3 regions of the Methylicorpusculum oleiharenae genome follow, and region 1 is predicted to be linked to each of the others. Evidence: riboswitches for the same ligand, from Rfam matches in the RefSeq annotation. Region 1 holds a riboswitch; each other region holds the start of a gene.
What was found. Region 1 has a riboswitch for cyclic di-GMP ahead of GO003_RS01870 (hypothetical protein). Riboswitches for the same ligand answer to the same signal wherever they lie in the genome.
Positions count from the first base shown of each region.

Region 2: linked by a shared signal. The riboswitch ahead of GO003_RS19315 (VPLPA-CTERM sorting domain-containing protein) and the one ahead of GO003_RS01870 (hypothetical protein) in region 1 are both predicted to bind cyclic di-GMP.
Region 3: linked by a shared signal. The riboswitch ahead of GO003_RS09655 (hypothetical protein) and the one ahead of GO003_RS01870 (hypothetical protein) in region 1 are both predicted to bind cyclic di-GMP.

Region 1 covers NZ_WUTY02000001.1:385,232-393,577, forward strand. The annotation lists gene GO003_RS01840 (PulJ/GspJ family protein) at 1-416, opposite strand, end outside; gene GO003_RS01845 (type IV pilus modification PilV family protein) at 419-829, opposite strand; gene GO003_RS01850 (GspH/FimT family pseudopilin) at 822-1,286, opposite strand; gene gspG (type II secretion system major pseudopilin GspG) at 1,340-1,765, opposite strand; gene GO003_RS01860 (type II secretion system F family protein) at 1,772-2,989, opposite strand; gene gspE (type II secretion system ATPase GspE) at 2,989-4,701, opposite strand; cyclic di-GMP riboswitch class I at 5,536-5,615, shown strand; gene GO003_RS01870 (hypothetical protein) at 5,644-6,336, shown strand; gene GO003_RS01875 (hypothetical protein) at 6,532-7,386, shown strand; gene GO003_RS01880 (hypothetical protein) at 7,683-8,346, shown strand, end outside.
Region 2 covers NZ_WUTY02000001.1:4,312,469-4,320,814, forward strand. The annotation lists gene GO003_RS19305 (hypothetical protein) at 1-890, shown strand, start outside; gene GO003_RS19310 (tetratricopeptide repeat protein) at 2,073-4,460, shown strand; cyclic di-GMP riboswitch class I at 4,913-5,000, shown strand; gene GO003_RS19315 (VPLPA-CTERM sorting domain-containing protein) at 5,096-6,034, shown strand; gene GO003_RS19320 (DUF2024 family protein) at 6,250-6,378, opposite strand; gene GO003_RS19325 (dihydrodipicolinate synthase family protein) at 6,619-7,455, opposite strand; gene GO003_RS19330 (hypothetical protein) at 7,663-7,893, shown strand; gene GO003_RS19335 (hypothetical protein) at 8,260-8,346, shown strand, end outside.
Region 3 covers NZ_WUTY02000001.1:2,102,520-2,110,865, reverse strand. The annotation lists gene oadA (sodium-extruding oxaloacetate decarboxylase subunit alpha) at 1-674, shown strand, start outside; gene GO003_RS09675 (hypothetical protein) at 868-1,023, opposite strand; gene GO003_RS09670 (NADPH-dependent FMN reductase) at 1,444-2,019, opposite strand; gene GO003_RS09665 (alanine/glycine:cation symporter family protein) at 2,060-3,397, opposite strand; gene GO003_RS09660 (DUF502 domain-containing protein) at 3,397-3,987, opposite strand; gene GO003_RS09655 (hypothetical protein) at 4,423-4,974, opposite strand; cyclic di-GMP riboswitch class I at 4,942-5,030, opposite strand; gene phoR (phosphate regulon sensor histidine kinase PhoR) at 5,466-6,752, opposite strand; gene phoB (phosphate regulon transcriptional regulator PhoB) at 6,757-7,449, opposite strand; gene soxB (thiosulfohydrolase SoxB) at 7,940-8,346, opposite strand, start outside.

The DNA.
Region 1 (8,346 bases):
TGCCATGCCTCATCGTCCGAACTGGGAAAAAACGGCTTTATCGCAACTTTAAGAGCGTTATTACCATTTTCCTGTTGTAAAAATACAGTGAACACCTGCAATCCGGGTCGAGCCGCACTTGCAGGCAATGGCGAGACAAATTGAACGCTATCCGCTTTACCTCTAAATGAAAAAACCCTTTCTTCGTCCTCTGAAAAATCTTGCCACAACGGCTGCACAACGGCTAAATGCCTGCGAAAAAACTGATAGACCATGGCTGTTTCGTTAACCTGGGCCACTTTGCCTTCCCCTGCCTCCCAGCTTTGAGCGCTGATTCTGAGAGCGCCGAACAACAATACCATCATGATGCTCAAAAGCGTCATGGACATCATGATTTCGATCAGAGTGAAACCTTTTTGCCGGCAAGCACGGAACATGACTAGGTTCCGGCTGGCTGTTCGCTTCGAACCAGCCGCAAGGTATTTAATTCAAACACCCGCGGCTCAGCATTTTCTTCGCCCCAACTGACGCTGACATCGATTCTTAAAAGCAGGGGCACATTCGTATTGTCTTCGGTTGCTTCTAACTGAACATCGGCCAGGCTCACGTTGACTTGCCAGACATATCGATCAAATTCGATACCTGACATCTGACCGGGTTGCATCGGCGTTTCCACACCGATTCTGGCCATCAGGGACTCGGCCAATTGAACCGCTGTTGTGTAATCATCGGCAACGATCGCCGTGTTGACGCCACCGGAAAAAATTCTGAGTAAAACACCTAAAGCCAACGCCATAATAGCGAAGGCCACCAGAATTTCCATTAAAGAAAAACCCCGCTGATTATGCATCGGCGAGATCGATCAAGCCTGTCAACCAATTAATATTGATGCGCCAGACCCACTGATCCAACTCCAGCGTGACCCTGCCGCCGGTCGATGAACCATCGCCAAAAAAGCGAATATTGGCTTGGCCATCACCGCTAAATTCACTTTGCGCTGTCACTAATGTCACATGGATTTTTTTTGGAATATGATAAATTTTATCCCGCGTACTGATCTGATAGGTGTTTTCGGCAAAGTCGATGGTCACCGTAGTCTCGTCTCCCAGCATCAAGGCCTGACCTCTGGCATAACGCAAGGCCGAAATCATGTCTCTTGCTGCACTTTTTATCGTGGTTGCATCATTACCGGACGAGAGCGAGATGCCAATAGCGCCAAAAGCGAGCGCCATAACAAATAGCACCACCGATAATTCGATTAACGTAAAACCCCGGTTTACCCGGGTCGCTCTGATTTTCGGCGGCACAATTTAATAACCTGAAGGTTTCATTAGTGACAGGGCAAAAACGTTATTTTTTGCTATAACCAGCTGACAACATCCTGATCTTCGCCTTCCCCACCATCTTTTTGATCCGCTCCCAACGAGAACAAATCGAAATTGCCGTGTTCGCCAGGGAATTTATATTGATAAGGCTGTTGCCAGGGATCGACCGGAACTTTTGATTTACGCAGGTAGGGACCATTCCAGCGCTCCACATCGGACGGTTTCTCTATCAATGCATTTAATCCCTGTTCAGTTGACGGATAGCGACCGACATCCAGTTTGTACATATCAAGCGAAGATGCAAGCCCCTCTATCTGGACTTTGGCGGCTTTGGTTTTTGAAGCGCCCATATGCTTCATGACCTGCGGACCGACAATTCCGGCCAACATAGCGATAATACCTAACACAACGAGTAATTCGAGCAAAGTAAAACCATTGTTCTTTTTCGGTTGTTTCATCATTTTTTCCTAAAAAGCCAAATCATTAACACTCAAAATAGCTAACAAGATCGACACAATAATGCCTGCGATCATTAATCCCAAAGTGATGATCAATACCGGTTCCAACAATGCCAGCATGCGCTGTATCGATACTTTAAGCTGTTTATCGTAAATGGTGGCAACACGAAGCAGCATTTCTTCCAGCCGTCCGGTTTCCTCTCCCATACGAATCATTTGCATCGCCATTTTAGGTAGAACCGCCTTATCAAGTAAAGCATCGGACATATGGCGCCCCTGTTTAAGCTGCTCTTCGGCATCTTTTACTGCATCTACCAGCGTCAGGTTGGATACCGTTTCGCGTACGATCGTCAAGGCGCTGATAATAGACACACCATTTCCAAGAAGCGTTCCCAGGGTGCGGGTAATATTGGCCGTTTCCATGTTGAGGATGATATTACCGGCTAACGGCATTTTAAGAAAACGCGCATCCCAGGCCTTACGTGAAACAGGATCTGACAATTGATAGCTCATGAAGACATAGGTAGTCAATATAACGAGCATCAATAGCCACCAATAGCTTTGCAGCCAATTGGCCAATCCCACAACAATCTGGGTAGGTACCGGCAAAGCCTGCCCCGCACTTTCAAACATTTCGGTAAATTGAGGCACCACAAAGGTCAACATGACAAACAGGGATGCAAAGGACATGATCATTAATATGACCGGATAAATCAAAGCAGTACTGACGGTATCCTTAAGTTCTCGTGAACGCTCAAGATATTCCGACAAGCGCACCAATACACTGCCAAGACTGCCCCCCGCCTCACCCGCCCGGATCATGTTAATGTAGAATTTCGAAAAAACACCCGCCTGACTCTGCAAGGCATCGGCTAGGGTTGACCCGCCTTTAACTTTATCCAGTACGCGAGTCAGTAGCTTGGTCAATTTCTCATTTTCTACGGTCAACTCGATCAAAACCGACAGTGATTTATCGAGAGGAAGCCCTGAATCCAACAAGGTTGCCAATTCGCCGGTAACCAGCAAAATTTCCTTTTGTGACAAACGAAGTTGCTTTACTCCCAAATGTATGCCTAGAAAAGTCCTGCCCCTAGAAGGTGAGACTTTTATCGGCATGAGGCCTTCGGCTTGTAACTCAGCTATCAAGGCTGATTCATCAAGCGCTTCGCGCAATCCTTCTTCCAATTCGCCGCTACTGTTAACGACTTTAAATGCGAATAACGCCATCAGGATTCAGTGGTGACGCGCAAAACTTCTTCCAGCGTGGTCGAGCCTTGCAAGGCCTTCACCAAACCATCATCATACATGGTATGCATACCTTCTTCGATGGCAAGCCGATGAATCTCACCGGCCTCCGCATGGGTCATGATTAATCTGCGCAACGCATCGCTCATGACCAGAAACTCAATTATCGCCATTCGCCCGCGGTACCCCAGGCCATTGCAGGCATTACACCCGACGGCTTTATAAAATTTCAATTCACCTTCCGGTTGAAATTTTCGCAACTTCAATTCTTCAGCCACACTGGGCTCAACGGTATAACTTTCCTTGCAGTGAGGGCATAATTTTCTGACCAGGCGCTGAGCCAAAATGCCGTTAACCGTCGAGCTAAGCAAATATTCTTCCATCCCCATATCGAGCAACCGCGTAACGCCGCCGGCCGCATCGTTGGTATGCAGCGTCGATAACACCAAATGCCCGGTCAACGCCGATTGAACGGCTATTCTGGCGGTTTCGATATCACGCATTTCACCGATCATAATGACATCCGGGTCTTGCCGCACAATGGATCGAAGGGCTGTGGCGAAATTAAGCCCAATTTGAGGTTTGGCTTGAATCTGATTTATGCCTTCCAATTGATACTCAACCGGATCTTCGACCGTGATGATTTTACGTTCTGCTGTATTGAGTTGTTTGAGCGCCGTATACAAGGTCGTCGATTTACCGCTGCCGGTAGGGCCGGTAATCAGGATAATGCCATGCGGCTGGGCCAATACGTCCAGAAACTTTTGATAATGCTTACCCACAAAGCCAAGGGCAGTAAAATCAAGAACAGTCGCTTCCTTGTCCAATAAGCGGATAACGACACTCTCGCCGTATAAAGTCGGAATCGTCGAAACACGCAGGTCCAGTTCTTTACCCAGCATTTGCAGTTTAATACGCCCGTCCTGAGGCAAGCGTCGTTCGGCGATATTCAACTTGGCCATGATTTTAATTCTGGATAACACGGCAGCGGTTGAGGTAACAGGTGGCGCATCGATATTTTGCAGAACACCGTCAATACGCAAGCGTACTTTCAGGCGTTGTTCGAATGGTTCGATATGAATATCAGACGCCCGGTTTTCAATCGCCCGTTGCATGATCAGATTGACCATTTTAATAACCGGCGCCTCGCTGGCCATGTCCTTCAAATGCTCAAGATCTTCCTCTCCTATCTCATCCGACTCAAGATTCGAGACGAGTTTGTCCATCTGGGACTTTCCTTCACCGTATTGCATTTCCAATGCAGCATCAATCTCAGACATCAGCCCGATTTTGGCAGCAATATTTTTTCCAGTCGCCAGTTGCAAAGCATCAAGCACAAAATGATTTTCAGGATCCATAACGGCGACCTGAATCTGCTCATCGTCCTTGCTTAAACCGATGACATGGTATTGCTTGAGAAACCGAAGCGACACATTATCGGGCAAAGGCGTTTCAAGCGGATAGTCTTCCCCGCGGACTTTTTCCATCGGGTGTGTCGCAATAAACGCCTCAGCAATATCGAATTCGGAACAAATGCCCAACTTGATCAGCAAATGCGGTAAGGTTTCCACGACCGTAGACTGCATGACCCGATCCACTTTTTTTAACTCGGCATCGGTCAATTTTTCCAGGTACTGCAAGTGACTTAAAAAACTGTGATATTCCGGAGCTAGCTTTGCGGTTGAATAATCCATGTTGACTACCAGAACTGTGAATTTGGCAAATTATAAACGATAGAAAATATTAAATCCGTTATTGGTTAGTGTGAAAGTCATTTCGGAATTTGGCAATGAAATTACAACGCTCGGCAATTGGAGAATAAACCGGCAATCAATCCTGATAGGTCGAACTTCTCATTCGCAAAAAATGCAGACAGGAACCTGCAGTGTTTTCTTGGGATAGACATCGATTTTTCTTTCATAGCCGAACAATACCAATGAATTTAGATTGCAAAGATTATTTACGTAACATCTAAGCATCCAAAAACCAATCAGTTGCCATTCATTCTTGCTGCTTACCCTTTCTTTCCGAACAAAAAGCTCGTCACCGCCCCGCACATCATAATATTAAACATCTCGCAAGAAATCATCGATGTTATTTGAGCTTATTTTGATATTGGTTTTATGGAAATTTGAGGGGATTTCAAGGAAACTTTAAACGAAAGAGGGGGCTGAATAATACGCAGGGGGTAGAACGTTAGTGCATCATTTCTATTCAGACATGACTTATAGATCGATAAAAAGTCGGATTTATCTCTTTTGAATGAAATGAAAAATTACTAACAATTTTTCAGCTCAGTTATCAATACAGACATCGCTAACATCAGTCAAAAAGAAGGGAGAAATGTTTATCTGTAATTCGAAAAGTGGTAACCACTGCATTGAGATCACTATTTTTTGAGTTAAAAACAAGCGCGAAAACTGAGTTTACCAGACACAGGATCATGTCTTGATTTCAAGAGGTTTGAGAGTATTTAACTCAGTTACTTAAGACACAGATCGAGACAACAAGGATATTTTTTAGTTCCTTTAAGTAAAAGCCTAACCCGCCGTGAGCCGGGGACGGAAAGCCAAGAATCTGCAGACAAGCAGACAGTCGGGTTGCACTTAAATTATTTCACTTAGGGGTAATTTATTATGTTCGAAACGAAAATACCATTTAAAAAATTTAGCTCTATTGTCGCCTTAGGCCTTTTAGCCGGATCAGCCTCGGCAAATGTTTTATATAACAATACCAATTTAGAAGAATTTGGCAGTCAAGGCGTCCCTCCGGGCTGGATGGCAAGTGCATTTCGCGTAACCGAATCAGCTTGTCCCTTTGGCTGTGATGTAAGCGATATAACTTTATTGCTTCGTTCCGGAACATTATTCGGCCCCACAGCAGGGATTACACTAGAAGTCTATTCGGATTCAGCCAATCAAACAGATGCTCCTTCAGCACCCGGCAGTTCATTAATCAGCATGATTAATCCCAGCTCGTTCAACACAACTGCCAAGTTTGCTGTATTTAGTGCGCCCGAACAAGATACTAACACTCCAGCAGTATTTCAGAAGAACAGCTGGTATTGGGTTTATCTCTCAGCCACTCCAGAGGCGTCTCTAACCGAATGGTCTTACGATGGCGGATCAGGATACTGGGCATTTGACAGGGGCGAAGGCGCTCAATTTGGAGATGAAGGACCTTTCATCATGAAAGTAGAAGGCGTAAAACGGTCCGGATCAACTGGACCAATTGATCCACCTTCTCAAGTTCCTCTGCCAGGCACGGTGTGGTTAATGGGCTCAGCACTCATAGGTTTATTATCGACCTGGCGTAAAAAAACGGCCTGATAAGCACGATTGAGTCAAACCAGCCCGCTACTTATTTCCAAGATGATAAGTCAGGCCAGAAAAAACCTTTAAAACTGTTATCAACAAAGAATTGAGCAATATGCTCTCTTGGTCAGCGGGGCTGTCATGTCCCCGCTGACTCAATTGGTCAACATGACACCCTATTATTCTCTTATAAGAGTTAAGGAGTTTTTTATGAACACAAAATTAACAATCGTAGCGTCAGCCGTAATGATCGGAATTTCATCAATGGCAAACGCAGCCAACCCACCATTAATTAATGACATTTACAGCAACGGACCTCAGTCACCCATCGTTGCCACCACAGATTTGAGTGCTGCTGAAAGAGCGGCTTACGCTCTTTATGAAGGTGTAATGCAAGTCGCAGAAGCTAGAATTCACGCACAAGGTTGCTCCAGCCTGACTGCCGATGTAAGCATTTTTGCCAATGGTTACACCACCAATAATGCGTCTAAAGACAACTCCGTTGAAGTCGTCTCAGGCGGAAGCACATTCGAACTTGACGCCGAATTAGACGCTTTTGTTGCCGGTCGCGGGCAAAAAGTGGTAGTCGATCAAGTAGGCAATGGCAATTTGAATGGAACAGGTGTGAGCCTTTATCATGCTGACGTGGTTTACAACAGCGTCAATAACATGATGGTTTCTGACAGCCGTGTAGACGTTGTGGGTATCAACGGCAGACCTGATTCATATTCAGGTCGTGTCATTAAAGACTTCTATCGTGGTGCGCTTAACAAAAGTAGCAACGACTACTACACCATCTTTGATTGGGGCCTGCAGTCCATTTCAAAATTGGGTTACCCAGTTAACAAATACTGGCAACGGTCTAAATCTCGCCGTGACAATGGCGATATTGGCCGTACCGTATTTGTGAAAGACCGCTTAGTGGGTGCAAACTCCTGCCGTATCACTATCGATACAGTTGGATCAAACAACAGAGATTACTTCTGGCAAAATGGTAGCCTGAAAATTGAGTCTGTTGCTCCATCTGCACCAGTAGCAGCATTTGAAGAGCATCCATTCAATTAATGGTTAATAGATTGTTATATTATAAAAAACTTGCATTAGCTAATTTTCGATGATCCGGGAGCTGAAAGCCTCCATACGGAATTCATAAATTTTAGACAAACAAGTTGCCAAGCGGCTGCTAATGCCATGCGTTAGCAGCCCATTACAGCTACTAGTATTTAAGTGATTTTAATAAAGCAGCCCATGCCAGGGACCTCGCCTTATCACTTAAATTTGTTTAAATTTTTAATCATTTTGAACATCAAAAACTAGTTAAATACCTACCTAAAACGATAGACTTTCGAGGAAGAGCAGCAATGAACTACAAACTCATAGCAGCAGTAATGTTGTCAGGTTTAGCGTCCATTGCGACGGCATCATCCACCGCTAATCCCATGCCCCCCCCCGACATTTATGCAGCCGGACCTACATCACCCCCCGTTGCTAAAACAGGTTTATTCGGCCCAGAAAGAGCGGCTTACGCGCTTTTAGCCGGAGTGATGCATCAAACTGAAGCAGTCATTGCCGCCATGAGCTGTTCTTCATTGGCAGGGACTTACGAATTATTCATATTCACCGACGGCACGGTGAATAACCCAGATTACAATTTTGTAACCGTGGATTCGCCAGCGTCAACTTTTACCTTGTACGCGACCATTAATCCACTGGTTCAATTTAGAGGCCAGGCAATCACAGTCAAGCAGACAGAACCGGGCTCTTTAAACCGTACCAAAGTGAATGGTTACTATTCCAATGCGACTTACGATGCAAATACCACGACACTCAACATAGACAGTGTCACTAACGTTCAGGGAATTAATGGACGCTTTACAGCTTATCAAAGCCGGGATCTCAAAAATTTTTATCGGTCTATCGATAGCGTCTCAGGTCTCCCTTACATTTTTGACTGGGGCCTAAAATCATTATCCAATTTAGGCTACCCCATTCAAAAATACTGGCAACGCTCAAAGTCTCTTCGTA
Region 2 (8,346 bases), 3.9 Mb from region 1:
CAATTGAGCTTTATATGCTGTCGTTAGGCCGCAGTGAAGACTTAAATTTGAGCAAAATGACCTTCAAATCAGAAATAGTGCAGCGAGGAAAAGTTTTATTCGACACTAAAGAAAATCCGGTTGACTCGTCAGGAAAACCGGTTTTCGGAAAGTCAGCTAACTGTAACGGATGCCACTCCAATGCGGGCGCAATCAGTTCCACGACAAATGGTAATCCAACCCGTGATACCGGGATAGAAATGATGATGGATCAGGCCGCAGTTCTGCTGGATCCGGACACACCGATGGACGGCGGCTTCGGGACAGATCCTCACGGTGATTGCAGCAGCCTTTTACGCTCGCAACAGGAGGAAGATGCGCCTTGCAATTATGGTGAAGGACGTTTTAACACCCCCACTCTGGTCGAAGCGGCTGACACAGCGCCCTTCTTTCACAATAACAGCGTCAGTACGATAGAAGAAGCGGTTGCCTATTACAACACAGAGGCATTTAATAACTCACCCGGACACCTCACCTCTTCTCGTAAAGATCGCCAAGTCAAGATAGGCTCATCGCAGGTAGTGGCAGTTGCTCTCTTCCTTAGAAGCATCAATGCTCTGGAAAATATTCGAAACTCCAATCATTTGCTGGATCAAGCCATGAAGCTGGATGCCGCAAACGGAAGAGAAATGGTCAAGCTCGCGATGGCTGATACCGAAGACGCGATAGAGGTGCTGACTGAAGGACAAATATTACCTTATCCTGAAGCGGTAAAAAAATTGGAAGCTGCCTATAGACTGGAAGCGACAGCGGCACTGTTACAAGTCCCAACCATTCGGAATCCCATGCTGAGAAAAGCCAGAAACTTAAAGTCGGAAGCCAACTCACTGATAGTCGATATTGCCTCATAATTTTTCCTGATTATAAAAATGTTTCGGTTCTAACTCTTTTCCCCTAGCCGACCGCGTCATTTCGGCAGTGATTGCCGAAATCCAGACCATCTGGATAGCTCGAAGCTTACCCTACATGGCACTGGATGCCCGTTTCCGGACGGGCATGACGGGCTCTTATTGATTTAGCTGAAACAGCTTGCTAATCAGGTAATATTATTGACTCACACAATACGCCAATGGCACTTACTGCGATTGGTGCTCTATGTAATAATCGGCCTGGTCCATAGCGGTGTATTTCCCAGACACCTGCAGTAATTATGTTCCGAAACTAACTAATCACGGCTATTAAATGCTATACACCTATCTGATCGAAAAACGGCAGCAATTACCAATGTGGCTCCAAAAGAAGGAGGCAAGATGAGTTTGGCAAGGATGTCGATAGCATTAAAGCTGCCTCCAAACCGCACAGAACGTGTTCAGAACGATCCTCAAGGCTCATCCTGCACCATTAAGAAAGTCGAACGATTTTCAGTATGAAAGAAATAAATCACCTATCAACTGTCACTTTGATGAACTAGAATATCTCTTAATTTTTAAATCTGGAAAGAATCATTTCATCCCCCAAAATTCACAAAAAATACAAAAATTTTCAAAGAGATGTCAATCTGTAGGCCGTCACTCACAGTATGAATAACTGAATCAATACAACACCCTGATTTCTTTTGAGTCTATCTTGGTTTTTCGTAGACTAACAACGGATTTTAGGATAAAACCCTATCAGATTAGCAACATTGGCCACCTTGTTTACAGCAAATAATTGAACGGATCACTTGGAAATAAACGTTCTGAAGCCAGAGAAAGAAGGCGCTCACCTTGCCTACACGCGCTCTTTAACCTCTCCTTTTGGAGAATACTAGGATATACATTTGAATTTCCAGAACATGGATCATGACCTTTATTGCATTAAGTTTGCTTTGGAAGAGTGATATCGTTTAGTTAATGATTAATTTGCAAATAGAGTTGGGGCTATTTTAATATTTGGCATTAATGATTCCCAGAAACCCTGCACTTTATCTCTAACCTGAAAAAAGTGTCACGATAACTTCTATTCTGATATTCAGCATTTTGGCTAACGTCTCTTCCGGCCTGCATGACAAACTATTTAAACCACTACTTTCATAAAACATAGGGACCTCCCAAATGATAGCTGTACAATTTATCCACCGGTTACTGCTGGTTATCACGCTCGCACTGCTGACGGCCTGCGGCAGCTCACAAGAGCGCGAGCAAAAGTATCTTGAAAAAGCCCAGTCCTTTTACGATCAGAACAATCTTGAGAAAGCCCGTGTAGAGCTAAAAAATGTTCTGCAAATCAACCCCAAAAACATGGATGCTAATTTTCTTTTGGCTCAAGTCGAAGAAAAAAGCCAAAATTGGCAAAAAGTATTCGGTTTATTATCCGCCGTTGTCGAAGGCCAACCGGACCGTTTCGATGCTCAAGTTAAACTGGGTAAATTATTTTTAATCAGCGGCAACGTAGAGAAAGCGGAAGAAAAAGCGGATTTAGTCCTGGCAAAAGCTCCTGAAAATATCGATGCTCTGGCATTAAAAGGCGCGATATTCCTACGTAAAGAAGACCCGACCCAAGCGAAGGCGCTTTTTGAAAAAGTCTTGGCACTCGAACCGGGCCAACAAGACGCAACCTTATTAATGGTGAAAATTCTGGGTGACGAGAAAAAAATTGATGAGGCATTGCAGTTAGTAGAATCGGCTTTAAAAGTCCATCCTGATGCGATTAATCTTGCGTTGGTAAAAATCAATATTCTTTCTGCTCAAGGCAAAAAAGATCAGGTTGAAGCCGAGATGAAAGCCTTGGCAATGCAATTTCCGGAAAATGAAAATTTGAATTATGGGTTAGCCAAGTTTTATGCATCCGATAAACGTATTGATGAGGCTGAACAGGTATTAAACAATTTAATAACTAAACTGCCAGAAGCTGATGGCCCCAAGTTAGCTTTGGTCGATTTTTTGATCTCACAAAGAAGCAAAGACATAGCTGAAACCAAATTGCAGGCCCTAATCAAGGAAAACCCAAAAAACTTTAGCCTGCGTTTTGCCTTACTCAGAATCTATCAGGATCAACCGGACCGTATCAAAGAAGTTCTGAATACCATCGTTGCTGATGATCCCGGCGGTAAACACGGACTTGAAGCACAAACTCGATTGGCCGCCATTGCAATCAGTGACAAAGACATGGAAAAAGCCCGTGGGATTCTTGAAGAAGTTATCAAAGCCGATCAGAAAAACAGTAATGCGCTTTTGATGAGGGCGGGCATCTTTCTTAACGAGAAGAGCTTTGACGCCGCCACGGCCGATTTAAGAACCGTATTGCGTGATGAACCGGAATCCGAAAAAGCCCTGCTATTGCTGGCAAGCACCCATCTACAAAACGGAAAAATCGATTTGGCCCGTGAATCTCTTGAGAAAATCCTGGCTATCAATCCCAAGAATCTGATTGCGTCACGTGACTTGGCCAGATTGATGGTAAGACAAAATCAGGCTGACGCGGCATTAGCACTGTTGGAAAAAACGCAAACCAATAATGAAAAAGATGTCGAGACTGTCGTTATGCTGGTCGACTTATACGGGCAACGTAAAGACTGGCCTAAAGCTGAAGCCGCAGCCCATTCATTGCTCGACCTTAGCGATAATAAAGAATTGGCCCATTATAAAATAGCCCAAGTCAATTTAGCTCAAGGAAAAACAAAAGAAGCAGCGGATGAATTCAAAAAAGTATTGGAAATCAAACCCTTTGCTATCGACGCTGTCAGCGGATTGGTTAACAGTTACCTGGCACAAAAAGACATTAAACAAGCTGAAAAAACGCTGGATGAGATATTAGCCAAACAACCCGAAAACGGTGCTTTCCTGTCCATGCGTGGCGAAATATATCTCAAACAAAACAAATTTGTCGAAGGTGAGAAGCTTTATTCCAAAGTGGTAGAACTTTATCCTAAGTTTGAACAAGGCTATCGCGATTTGGCTTCTGTTTACTTAAGACAGGAACAAACCGATAAAGCACTTAACGTTTATCAAAAAGGATTGGGCGTCTTACCCGATAGCGTTCAGCTATTAATGGAATTTGCAGCGATTAATGAAATCACCAAAAATACCGATGCCGCAATGGCTACGTATGAAAAAGTGCTCACACTTAAGCCTGAGCATCAGCTGGCAACCAATAATTTAGCCGCATTACTGGCCAACAAAGGTGGTGAAGAAAATATTAAACGGGGATTATCGTTAGCGCAAACCTTTAAAAACTCAGATTTCCCGTCATTCTTGGATACCTTTGGCTGGTTGAGTTATCTGAATGATCAGACAGATGATGCAGTGGCCGCATTAGAAAAAGCCGTTGCGAAAGAGGCGAGAATTCCCGACCTTCATTACCATCTGGGTATGATCTATCTGAAAAAAGGGCGTAATGAAGACGCTAAACAAGCATTTGAAAAAGCACTTTCCCTTAACACGGCTTTTGATGATGCAGATAAGGCAAAAACAGAACTTGAAAAACTGAAAACAGGTTCATAATCCTTAATATAGTGGGTTGAATCTATCACCGCCATTGATGCGAGTGATAGATTCAACGGTTTTAAAGTTAGCTCTGTTTGCCTCACAACACGCGTTAAATCTCAGGGCTTATTCTGTTACAAGAAAGCTGCATTATTCAGTAGCTTCCCGTCAACTTGGTTTTAGCAATAAACCGAAATCGAAAAATTTCAGGTCATATCCCACAATTTTTGTATGTGTCTGCGTCATATGACACATTATTGAGTTTTCTCTTTTCCCAAATAAAATGTTCAGAAGCCTCAATCAATAAATCGGCTTTAAAAACGTCACTTCTCTATCAAATGGTTATTTTAATTTCAATATAATCAATTGCTTATTCTCTCATCAAAAAAATAAAATCCACATCCGCTTATTTGATAATTATTGGCTCGTTAATTGCCTTTATGAAAGTCATACTGACTTAATCGATGATATCAGTAGATCGCCACACCTGTTGCGAGACAGGGCCGGAAAGCCTATGGGTCTTGAATCAATTGACTTCAAGATAGCCGGGTCGCCTCCTTTTAAAAAGGAGGTCTGCTTAGCTTTGCGTTTTAATGAGGCCGGCAGACATCACTTCTTTTATTAGCAAATAAACCATGAGGGTTCTAAAAGTGATGACAACTAAATTAGCAAAAGCTGTATCTATGGCAATTGCAGGTTCAGCCTTAACAATCGGTTCAATATCAAGCGCATCTGCGCATACGATGTACAACACAGAAATACGAACTGGCGTTGATAGTAACGGAATACCAAATCGTATATCTGGTACAGACGGTTTTGTATATGGCTTTCAAAATGCCAATTATCCTAACGTAACAGGATGGGTAGGCACCGGCACTGGTATTTCCAGCAATCTGCCATTCAACTACTCCGGCAAAGCTCATTTGAACTGGGCCGCCGAATTGCATCATGCAGGCAGTTCTTTGGAAATCTCCAAAGCCGACGCTCTAACTCGATACGGCTCGTCAATCAGTGATGCAGAAATTGATACCGGCGCAGGAGCATGGCAAGATGCAGGAATAGATGGCAACGGCAACCCTACAGTAAACGGACCTACCGGCTGGAAGCATCAAACCGATATCGGTTTGATCAAAGCCGAAGAAACCATGTTCATAACGCTCAAACCCTCAGTAGTCACTGGAACAGGCTTTGATATCCAAAACTTCGGTATCACTGTGTTTACTGGCATGGATAAGAACACTGGTGATTACAGTCACCATGGCTCGTGGAACTGCCCAGGGTGTCTTTCAGGTGGCAACCCCGCACCAAAACCCTATGATGCCAATGATCCATTTGGCACCCAAGGGTTAACCTATTTGATCCACGACGCAACTGTAGATGGCTTGAATGGCTTGACGTTCAAGGCAGTTGCAGGACAAGAGTATTCTGTATACATCGGTGGAGCAGGCGTAGGCCGCTGGAATGCAAACGTCGCTGACTATAAACTGGAAATAACCACTTCAGCTGTCCCAATCCCAGCTGCCGTCTGGCTGATGGGCAGTGGTCTGGTAGGCTTGATGTCATTTGGCCGTAAAAAAGAAAAAACAGCTTAAATTACACCCGTTCCAAAATGAGCAGTTCATCTGCCGGACCGCAGGACATTATCTCAGCGGTTCTTAAAGCCTGTTTAAGTCACAGGCCAATCAGAACCTCAAAACCGGCAAGCCAAGGATGGCTTTTACTGCTTTAAATCAGGAACTCACTTTAATGACAATACAAAGCGAGTTGCTACTGTTCAATTATTCTTGATCGTAAAACTTTGCACCATCTAGGTAAATTGAGATAACTGATCGCTAACCTTATTCGTTGAAATTTTTTTATCCAGCACAACATCAAAGCGCATAATTCTACCCTGAGCTGTTTTTGCATAAGTATCAAATACGTGTGAAATAGACATCGATATTTCCTATTAAAACGGGTTGCCCTTGGAAAAGTGAGTTCCATCTATTTATTTAATTAAGTATTTAAAGTATAGGAGGATAGCAGCGGTAACTAGCAGAGCTTAACAACTAAGCATTATCCGTCATGTACCTGACAGATTTTTTCGTTATCACGATGGGTTTGCGGTTCTTTTGTTAATCCACAGCTGGGGTATCCTCAAAAAATTCGCCAAGGACCAGCGTCCTTGGCGTAAGTTTTAGCCATTTAATTGTTTGATCAATGCAGCCAATTCATCTTGACCGGCTGAATCCAGTGGGAGTAACGGTTTGCGCGGAACACCTGCGTCAAATCCGCGCAATTGCAGGCCGGCTTTGATCGTCGTAGGTAAACCACCCTTAAGAATAAATTGCAGCAATGGGAGCTGTTTGTAAAATACTTCGCGCGCCTGCTTTAAATCACCCGCCAGGCTCGCCTCATACAGCTTCAACGGCCAGGCAGGAATCAGGTTGGGCGCAGCCGTGCACCAACCGGCAGCGCCTGCGGCAAAAGCTTCCAATGCCAAGGGATTACTACCGTTATAGAAGGGGATTTCTTCATTGGAAAGCTGGGAGATTCGATGCATGCGTTGAATATCGCCAGAACTTTCCTTAACCATGGTCACGTTATCAATCTCCTTGATGATGTGCACGATTAACTCGGGAGACAAATCCAGACCGCTGGTAGCCGGGTTGTTATAGAGCATCACGGGAATGCCGATAGCCTCGCTGATTGTAGCGTAATGCTGAAAAATTTCCCGTTCCGTCAGTTTCCAATAAGAAATAGGTAAAACCATTACCGCGTCTGCACCCACTTTTTCGGCAAACTTTGCTCGGCGCACTGCGTTTTGAGTAGTCAGATCGGATATCCCAACCACTGTCGGTACTCGTTTCGCGACTTGTTTTACCGAGGCCTCCGCCACCGTATTCCATTCCTCATCGGTTAGGTACGCACTCTCGCCAGTGCTGCCCAGTGGAGCAATTGCATGAGAGCCATCCTGGATAAGACGATCAATTAATTGCCCTAGTAGTTTTGAAGCAACGCGTGCTGATTCAATCTGGAAGTAGCTTGGTCAAGACCGGATTTTATGTGTGTTATCGAACAGACACCCTCAAAGGAATCGAAAATAATTCGATTGACACCGTACTAACGGAAAGGCATCTAAATCACTTCTTTAAAAGACTATCCTCCATGACTCAAACCCAATGTCTTGCCGTGTTTCCAGATGCCGGCGTCCAGAAACGCGGTGACAATTTTGAAAACCATGAGTTATTTACCTATATCAGGGGGTGACTTACTTGAAACCGAACACGACGTGTCTAAAAATCGGATTACCTTGGAGAAATTCCAAAGCAATCCATTCAGATTGCGAATGCCTCTCACCAACCCGGAGGGGTTTTATCGTCATTATGTCGAACTAATTGATGATCCTAAAACACTGGATCGCATGACATCGATGCTTTGCTCTATCTGTAAATTTGCCCGTTACGAATAGAGGGGCATTAAAGGCGCAGGGGATGTCGTTCCCGATAGAGCGCATTCAATTTCAGTAGAAGACCAAATTTCCTGCGTCCATTTAGCTGAAGAAACGTGCCCTGTACGTTTGTTCGACGAGCTGTTGAAAAACCGCGGCCTGGAACAGGTTGAGTGGAAATTAGAGTGGTCAAATCGAGCGTGGGTTGGCCGATCCCGTTTTCGCAAGAATGTTGATGATCGGGTGCAGACCCTGCGGCACTCCAGTGAGACAACTGCGTCGCTTATTTCAACCACGTGCTTGACAAGAACGGCACGCAACTGGCTCTGTTTCCGTATAACGACGCCGCCAACTGAGAGTAAGGATGCGAATCAGCTGAGCGTGAGCATGGCTGACCAAGAGCCGCCTCTCGTTAATCTTCTTTCCACTGAAGCAAAGGCGAAATATGTAGAAGGTCACAATACAATCAAAGAG
Region 3 (8,346 bases), 1.7 Mb from region 1:
CAGCCGGTGTTTTAAAAGGTGAATATGGCGCCCCCCCAGCACCTGTCAACAAAGTGCTGCAAGATCGTGTGCTTGAGGGAGCCATACCTATAACGTGTCGGCCTGCTGATTTATTGGCGCCGGAAATGGATAAATTAATTGCTGAAGTTAAGGCCAAAGCCCAGGCTGAACAGGTCAAACTGGCTGATAACATTGAAGAAGATGCTTTAATTAACGGCATGTTTGCTCAAATCGGCTGGAAGTTTATTGCCAATCGGGGCAAACCCGATGCTTTTGAGCCGGCGCCCAGCAAAGCGTCACCTAAACCAGTATCGGCCAGTCAGCCCAATGCAACCGAAAGTTACTCTGTCAATGTTGACGGACGTAATTACAATGTTGTTGTAGCTCCCGGCGGAGCTGGACTTGTGATTCAACAGCCCGCCGAAACACAGCAAACAGTTGTGGCGCCAGCCGCAATTTCGACGGGCGAAATCGTCCGTGCGCCGATGGCGGGTAACATTTTGAAAATTAATGTGGGCGTGGGTAGTGTGGTTAAAGAAGGCGATGTTGTTGTAATCATGGAAGCCATGAAAATGGAAACCGAAGTTCGTGTTAAAAACAGCGGCACTGTGACTGGATTAAATGTCAAAGATGGCGCCGCCGTAGCGGTGGGTGATGCGTTGATTACTTTATAATCCAGCCATTGAAACGAGGCCGGAAGTTTCTTGCTCCGGCCTCAAGCCACACCAACCTATTCACGCCTACCGCCTCTTTCATTTCGTCCTTCTCTTTCTTGTCTCTCCATTCTCCTTTCTTTCTGTCTTGGTTCGCTCTGATTCAATTGGGTATTGCGAGCAATCGTTTGACGTCCGCTTCTTTCTGCACTTTCTACTCTCCCCTCACGTCGATTGTATGAAGGCCTTTCGCGGCGATTGCTCTCTTGCGGCATGACTTGATCACTTCGTGACCATTCTCGTCTATCATTTCGAGCATCGACTCTACGACGATCATTGCCATCTCCTTTTCTAGAGTGATCAAAGCCATCCCTTCTCCGATCGTACCCGCTATCATGTCTATCTCGCTGACCTTGCCATTTTGGCACTGGCCTAATGACATCAACCCTTTTGTTAATTACAGTTACCGGAGTTCTGCGTTCAATTATCCGCACAGGCGCAGGAGCGTAGTAATCTCGGTAGGAAGGCCGGGCCGAATAATATCTGCTGTAAACACGGGTATCAGAATGGGGATAAACAGGATAATACTCGGTACTCTGATAAATTCCACGTGATGCGCAACCGGAAACGGTTACTAGCACGGACAATAGAATTAGTTTGCTTATGCTGTTCATTTGCTTATCCTTCCTCTTTGAAGTGTGGATAAAGCTTGCGCCGAACAGCATGAATAAGAAGTGAATGCTAAAACACCTTTGAATTGATTTTATGCGTGAGGATTAACCGCCAAAAATCATTCTGCTTTTAATTTTGATGAATACTTAACCAGTTCTGCACCCAAATTCAGAACCGTTGTATTGATCTGTTCATCGCTTAATTGATCATTAACTGAAAAAGCTTGGCTGGCATGGGTCAAAGCATATTGACCGGGTAAAACTACAACTCCGATATTAGCTAAAAGCATTCTCAAAAACACCAAGCCTCTTAACCCGCCTAAGGCACCGGGCGAAGCTGACATAATCGCTGCACATTTACCCCGATAAGCGGCCAAAGGTTGCTCATCGCCCTCTTTTCGGGAAGCCCAATCCAGGACATTTTTAAGTAAAGGTGTAAAAGCACTGTTATATTCGGGCGAAGCTATTAAAAAACCGTCATGTTCTATCAAAAGTTTTTTAAATGCTTTGGCTGTTTCAGGCATACCTTGTTCAGCTTCAAAATCCTGATCAAAAATCGGCATTGGATAATCAGCCAGATTGACGACGGTAACTTCCCCACCCGCTTTTTCGGCTCCCTTCGCAGCCAACGTAACTAATTTCTGATTAAAAGAATCTTTCCGTGCACTCCCCGAAAACGCCAAAATTTTTACCATTTAAACCCCCCTGTATTAAAAAAAGTCTTCATTTTGCTGATCAACTGTTGATGCGATAGTCCGATGTCAATCGAAAAACAACAGGGCTTAATAGCGCTAAGGCAATTAAATTGGGGATTGCCATCAACCCGTTCATGATATCGGCTAATAACCATATCGTACTCAATTTTCCCATCGCACCCAAGGGAACGGCACAAATCCACAGAATACGAAACGGCAGAATTACCTTGATCCCAAACAAAAATTCGGCGCATCGTTCGCCGTAATAACTCCAGCCTACAAGAGTTGTAAACGCAAAAATGACGATTCCAAAAGCAACAATATAGCCACCCCAGCCCGGCAATGCACTGTTGAAAGCTAGTGCCGTTAAGGCCGCGCCATTCTCACCGCTATCCCATGAATCAGTAATGACAATTACCAATGCGGTCATCGTACAGATAACCAACGTATCTATAAAAGTACCCAGCATTGCAATTGTCCCTTGCTGCACAGGGTTATGCGTTTTGGCTGCTGCATGGGCAATAGGCGCACTTCCAAGCCCTGCTTCATTGGAAAAAATGCCTCTTGCTACGCCATATCGTACTGCCGCCCATACGCCCACACCGGCAAAGCCGCCTGTCGCAGCCATTGGATTAAATGCGCTGTGTATTATCGTCATAAATGCGGCTGGCACGGACTCAATATTGATGCCGATAACCAGGAGTGAACCTGAAACATAGCCAATCGCCATGAAAGGAACTAATTTTTCGGCCACTTCGGCAATCCGGGTAATTCCTCCCAAAATCACAAATGCGGTCAGAATGGTCAGCATCACCGCTGTTACTTCATTTGAGAGGTGAAACTGAAGTGACAGCGCACCGGCAACTGAATTTGCCTGAACCATATTCCCTATTCCAAACGAAGCCAAAGTACCGAATGTCGCAAATAACGGAGCTAACCAATACCATCGTTTTCCCAATCCATTCTTGATGTAGTACATAGGACCGCCTACATGCTTGCCCAAATGATCGGTCTCTCTATACTTAACGGCCAGCAACGACTCTGCATACTTGGTAGACATTCCAAACAAAGCGGTCATCCACATCCAGAAAACTGCACCAGGACCACCCATGTAGATAGCGGTTGCAACACCCGCGATGTTTCCTGTGCCTATGGTGGCGGATAAAGCCGTCATGAGGGCTTGATAAGGCGTGATATCACCTTCCTGCTCGGATTTTCTTCCTCTCCAAAGCGAAACGAACGCATGCGGGGTGTTCAGCCAGGTAAAGGCTTTAAGCCCCAATGTCAGGTAAACACCCATACCCAGCAAAAGAGCCATCGTAGCAGGCCCCCAAACAAAAACACTGAGTTGATTAAGCCAATCATGAAAGACATTCATCAGGATAAATTATTCACTTCAGATATCTTGTCATAATCAACCCCGACACTGACTATAAAACTGGTAGCCTGCTCTACATTCATCTCTGATTTAATCACTTTTGACTTATTAACGATAACGGTAAAACCGGAGGTGGGATTGGGTGAGGTAGGAATAAACAAAATATACCTATCTTCAAATTTGTTGGTCACATAGGAAGGCACCCACAGTCCTTCTTTTGGGTATTCCACATACACCACCTCCCGCGCATCTTTTCTATCATGAGAAGAAAACATATTGATCACTTTTTTAGTGACGCGATAGATGCTGTTTAAAAGCGGAATCCTGTCAATGATGAAATCAAAAGCGGCAATAGCCCAAAACTTACCTTCTTTGACTATTTTATGGCCAATTAGCACCAACAATAAAAAACTGACAGCAAAAACCACGGATGTATACAGATAACTATCGGCATAACCGTAGACCAGCCCGAAAAGATCAGCCACCCTGTCTTTCACAAAAATGACAATCTGCAGCACAATAACGATGGGGATAACGGCAAAAATACCTATTAGAAAATTATTAAATATTTTCTTTAAAGAAACATTCATATGACTTTTCTCATTAAATTAGACGTTAAAAAAGTCAATATAGCTAATTGTTGACATAATATTGACTGACTCGAAATATCGGAATGGTTACCCATGATAAAGCCATTCGATTAGGAACAAACTAAAGTTTACACACAGGGCGTTCAGCTATACATATTACGTATTTAAATTTTCGGGTTTTCAGTAAGCACTGAATTTGGAGCACGCCCATTAAACTCAGCACTCAAATCTGGTTAGGCGAGGATAAGCTATAGCGTTTTTTGAGGCAAGTACAAGCGGATATTTATGCGGGGTATTTCGGTGAGTTTGAAGCCGATAAAATAGCGTGCGAGTTCGATCTGGATTGAGAAATAAAAATCAGCAAATCAATCGTAAAACTAAAAATTAAACAAAAAAAAGGGGCGCAAGCGCCCCCCTCTAAACTGAATACAACTATTACGCTGTCACAACGTTAGCTGAAATGCGTTTTTTGCGTCCAACACTTGATAATAGACCTACTAAACCAGCGCCGAACATCCAAACAGCAGAAGGTAATGGTACTGGCTGAATATCATGCGCTAACACAAATTGTGAATTTGGACCGAAACCACCAAAATTCAAAACGTATGTGTCAATTAAACCAAATGGTGTCAAAACCAAACTAGGAGCATTCCAAACGTTGTTAAAATAAGAAGCAACTTTAAAATTACTAGCAACTCCACTTAACAAAGAACTATCCCAATCCAGGGTTGCAGGAACATAAGGAGCAAGTGTTACCGTAGTCACTAAGTTATCGGTAACGCCATCAAAAATGCCTAATTGGACTGAGGTTGAGGAGCTTGAAAACAGTAAACTGCTATTATCTGTAGCAAACCAATTTGTTGGCACCGAATTCGCCGAAGCTAAACTGGTCACCACCATTAAAAATAAAACACTAAGAGATTTTTTAAGAAACATAATTACACCCATTTTGAAAAGTGCAACCAGACTGTCTGAACAGAAAAACATTATTCAGACTCTTGGCTTTCCGTCCCTACCTCACGATAGGTTTAGCCTGACTTATACGATTACTAAAGAATCCCTTTGTTTAAAATTGGGTCATACACTTGAGTTAAAAAATGTATGACCTATAATCCAAATATGATCCTTCACATTTGGCATTATCCCTTGCTTGTATTAAATACACCTTAATAAAATACCAAGCGATTGAACATAAAAAAATTACTCAATTGTTCAAAATTGACCGAACTAATCCACCAATCAAAGGCGTAAACTTATGTTTTTATTGCAACTATTAAGACAAAGTCAAACGTTTAAATCTTGATCAATTACAAACTTTTTAACATTAGCCTGATAAGCTACTTTTATTATTTTGATTAAAATATGAGGGGATTTAAGTTAATTTATATTTACAGCTACATTATTACCTTAAAAACAACTTATTAAAATTGTACTTAAGTGCTACGCATAAATACTGTAAACAATTTAACTTTTTAAAATCACTCCTGCTCATAACAGATAATGCTTTCGGGAAAGATGCAGCTAAAACAACTGCCTTTACCCAGTTCACTGACTATTTCAAGCCGTGCATTGTGATTGAGCAACACATGTTTTACGATCGCCAGACCCAAACCGGTGCCGCTTAATTTTCGCTTTCTCTTAACATCAACACGATAAAAACGCTCAGTAATCCTTGGAATCTCAAACGGAGCAACGCCCTCGCCATGATCGGTCACATCAAGTCTGACCCCATCGCCGTCCATATACCAGCGAACGCTTACCAATGATTCTTCGGGTGAATATTTCAATGCATTGATGAGGAGATTACTGAATGCGCTTCGTAAGTCTTCTTGAACACCAATAAGCCCTTTCGGTGTCTCTAATAACAACTGTATTCTTTCTGACGCGCTTTTAAGATTCCCATCCTCATTGCAAATGGCTGTCAAGAGCCCGCATACATCAACACATACTGTTTTTTTTCTTTGCGTTTCCAGTCGAGTCAACAGCAGTAAATCATCAACCAAATGCTCCATTCTTTCTGTTTGGCTTTGCATCTGGCGCAACGAATTGGTGAGCAATGGAGAATCCTGATCATCCATGTCCTTTAATGTCTCCAGATAGCCTTTAAGCACCGTCAGCGGAGTTCTCAGTTCGTGTGATACGTTTGCGACAAAATCCTTGCGCATACTTTCCATCTTTTTTAATTGCGTAACATCCTGAGCCAGCAATAGCCGCAACCCGGCACCATAGGCGACAACTCTAACCGATAGAATGATACCGCTGTCTATGGGCGAGGGAATGATGATGGCATTATCAAAATTCCCCAGCTGCAAGTAACTGAGAAAATCAGGATGACGGAATAAATTAATTATTCGCTGTCCTTTATCGGCTCTTTGTAAACCAAGCACTTTCATGGCTGATTTATTTGCCCATTCAATTTCATCATGGCAGCCTAACACGACGGCCGCATCGGGCAAGGCTTCAGTCGATTTACGAAACTGATCAATCATTTTGGTCAGCTTTTTTTTACGCTTTTTTTGACTTTTTCTGAGCTTGTAAACATGATAATAGATACCCGCCCAAATCCCGTTGATATCCGAATATTTTTCTGCTCCACCAAATTTGATCCATTTTTCAAAACGATAAATCTGAACATACTGGCGCAAAAGCAGAAGGCTGATAGCGATTAGATAAAGAAGAATGAAGTGCCCTGTAAAAACGCCTAAAATCCCTATAAGCACCAACAAGGTGATTAGCATCAGAACTTCTTTATGCCATAGCGTCATAAAGTCAGTCTATTAATGAAAACCGGTAACCAAAACCACGAACTGTCTGGACTAAATCCTCACGACCGTATTCTGCCAATATCTTTCTTAATCTCCGGATGTGGACATCCACCGTTCGCTCTTCGATATAAACGCTTCTTCCCCAGACTTGATCAAGCAATTGCGTCCGGCTATAGACTTTATCCGGATGAGTCATAAAAAATTGCATGAGACGAAATTCAGTTGGACTGACTTCCAATTGCTTATCGCCCAGAGTAAGGCGATGTTGTTCGGTATCCAAAATAATATCGCCCAAGGTAATCTGGGCTAAATCCTGAATTTTACCGGCTCTTCTAAGCACTGCGCGAATCCTGGCGACCAATTCTTTAGGCGAAAAGGGTTTGGTCATGTAATCATCAGCACCTATTTCCAATCCTCGTACCTTATCCTCTTCCTCGCCCCGGGCAGTCAGCAAAATAATGGGGATCTCCCGGCAAAACTGATCTTTTTTTAAGCGCCGGGCCCATTCGACCCCGGATATACCGGGCAACATCCAATCCAGCACGATCAGATCAGGTTGATGATCACTTAATGATTTGTTGGCCTGCTCGGCATCACAGATTCCTGTTGCATTAAATCCAGCCTGCTCCAATACCATGACCAACATATCCCTGATAGCATCTTCATCTTCAACAACAAGAACCGATATTCTAGTCATAAATACACAACTTTCACTTTAATGCTTGATTTTAACAGTTAGTGTATTACATTTTTATGACAAGGCTCATTACCACACTCACTTCACTAAAAACTATCTGCCCAGTTCCTTGCAGAGTGATAGCTCAAAAGGTAATTTCATCGACTAAAGGAGCTTAAAAAAATCAGTATTTACTTTGCTTGACTAGATAACGAACGGGCACGGAAGTAATCATCGCCGAGAGGAGCGGCAATTAAGAAAAACTAAAGCCGAGCAGATAAAGACCAAAACAAAGTTTTATGCATCCTTGCACACAGGTCCTGCCAAAAGAAAATGAATTTATACAGCGTCACCCACATCCAGCGCTACAAACCAATTCAGAAAGCGCTTTATGTCATCTCCCTTAAATAATCGGACATGCTGGGCGCCATAATATCCATCATCAATCTGCATCGCTATTTGCCGATTTAAGATTGGCCGGCAATAGCTTCATGATGGCCTAAATCCACTATCACCTTTTTAAATACTTAACGACAGCATCCCATACCGGCTCACCTGATAACGGCTCGCCCACGCCGGCCCATCCGGCTACTTTGTAGGTTTTATCCGCTTGCAGCAACGCACTGCCGGTCAAGGCAAGCCCGGAAATCCGCCCGCCAATATCGGCATACGGATTGCTTCGAAACGTCATTCCGCCAACCCGGACCATATCGCCGCCCTGCCGGTAATAAGGATCCTTATTAAACAAATTATCCGCCACATCCTCCAGAATGCTTTTTATTTCATACCCCTTAAGCCTTCTTACAAAGGTTTCAGGATAGGTGATGGCGGTATGGTTCATGATATCTTCAAAGGTAATTTGATCTCCAGGCAGCAAAGTATGGCCCCAGCGAAAGCCCGGAGAAAAAGCGATTTCAG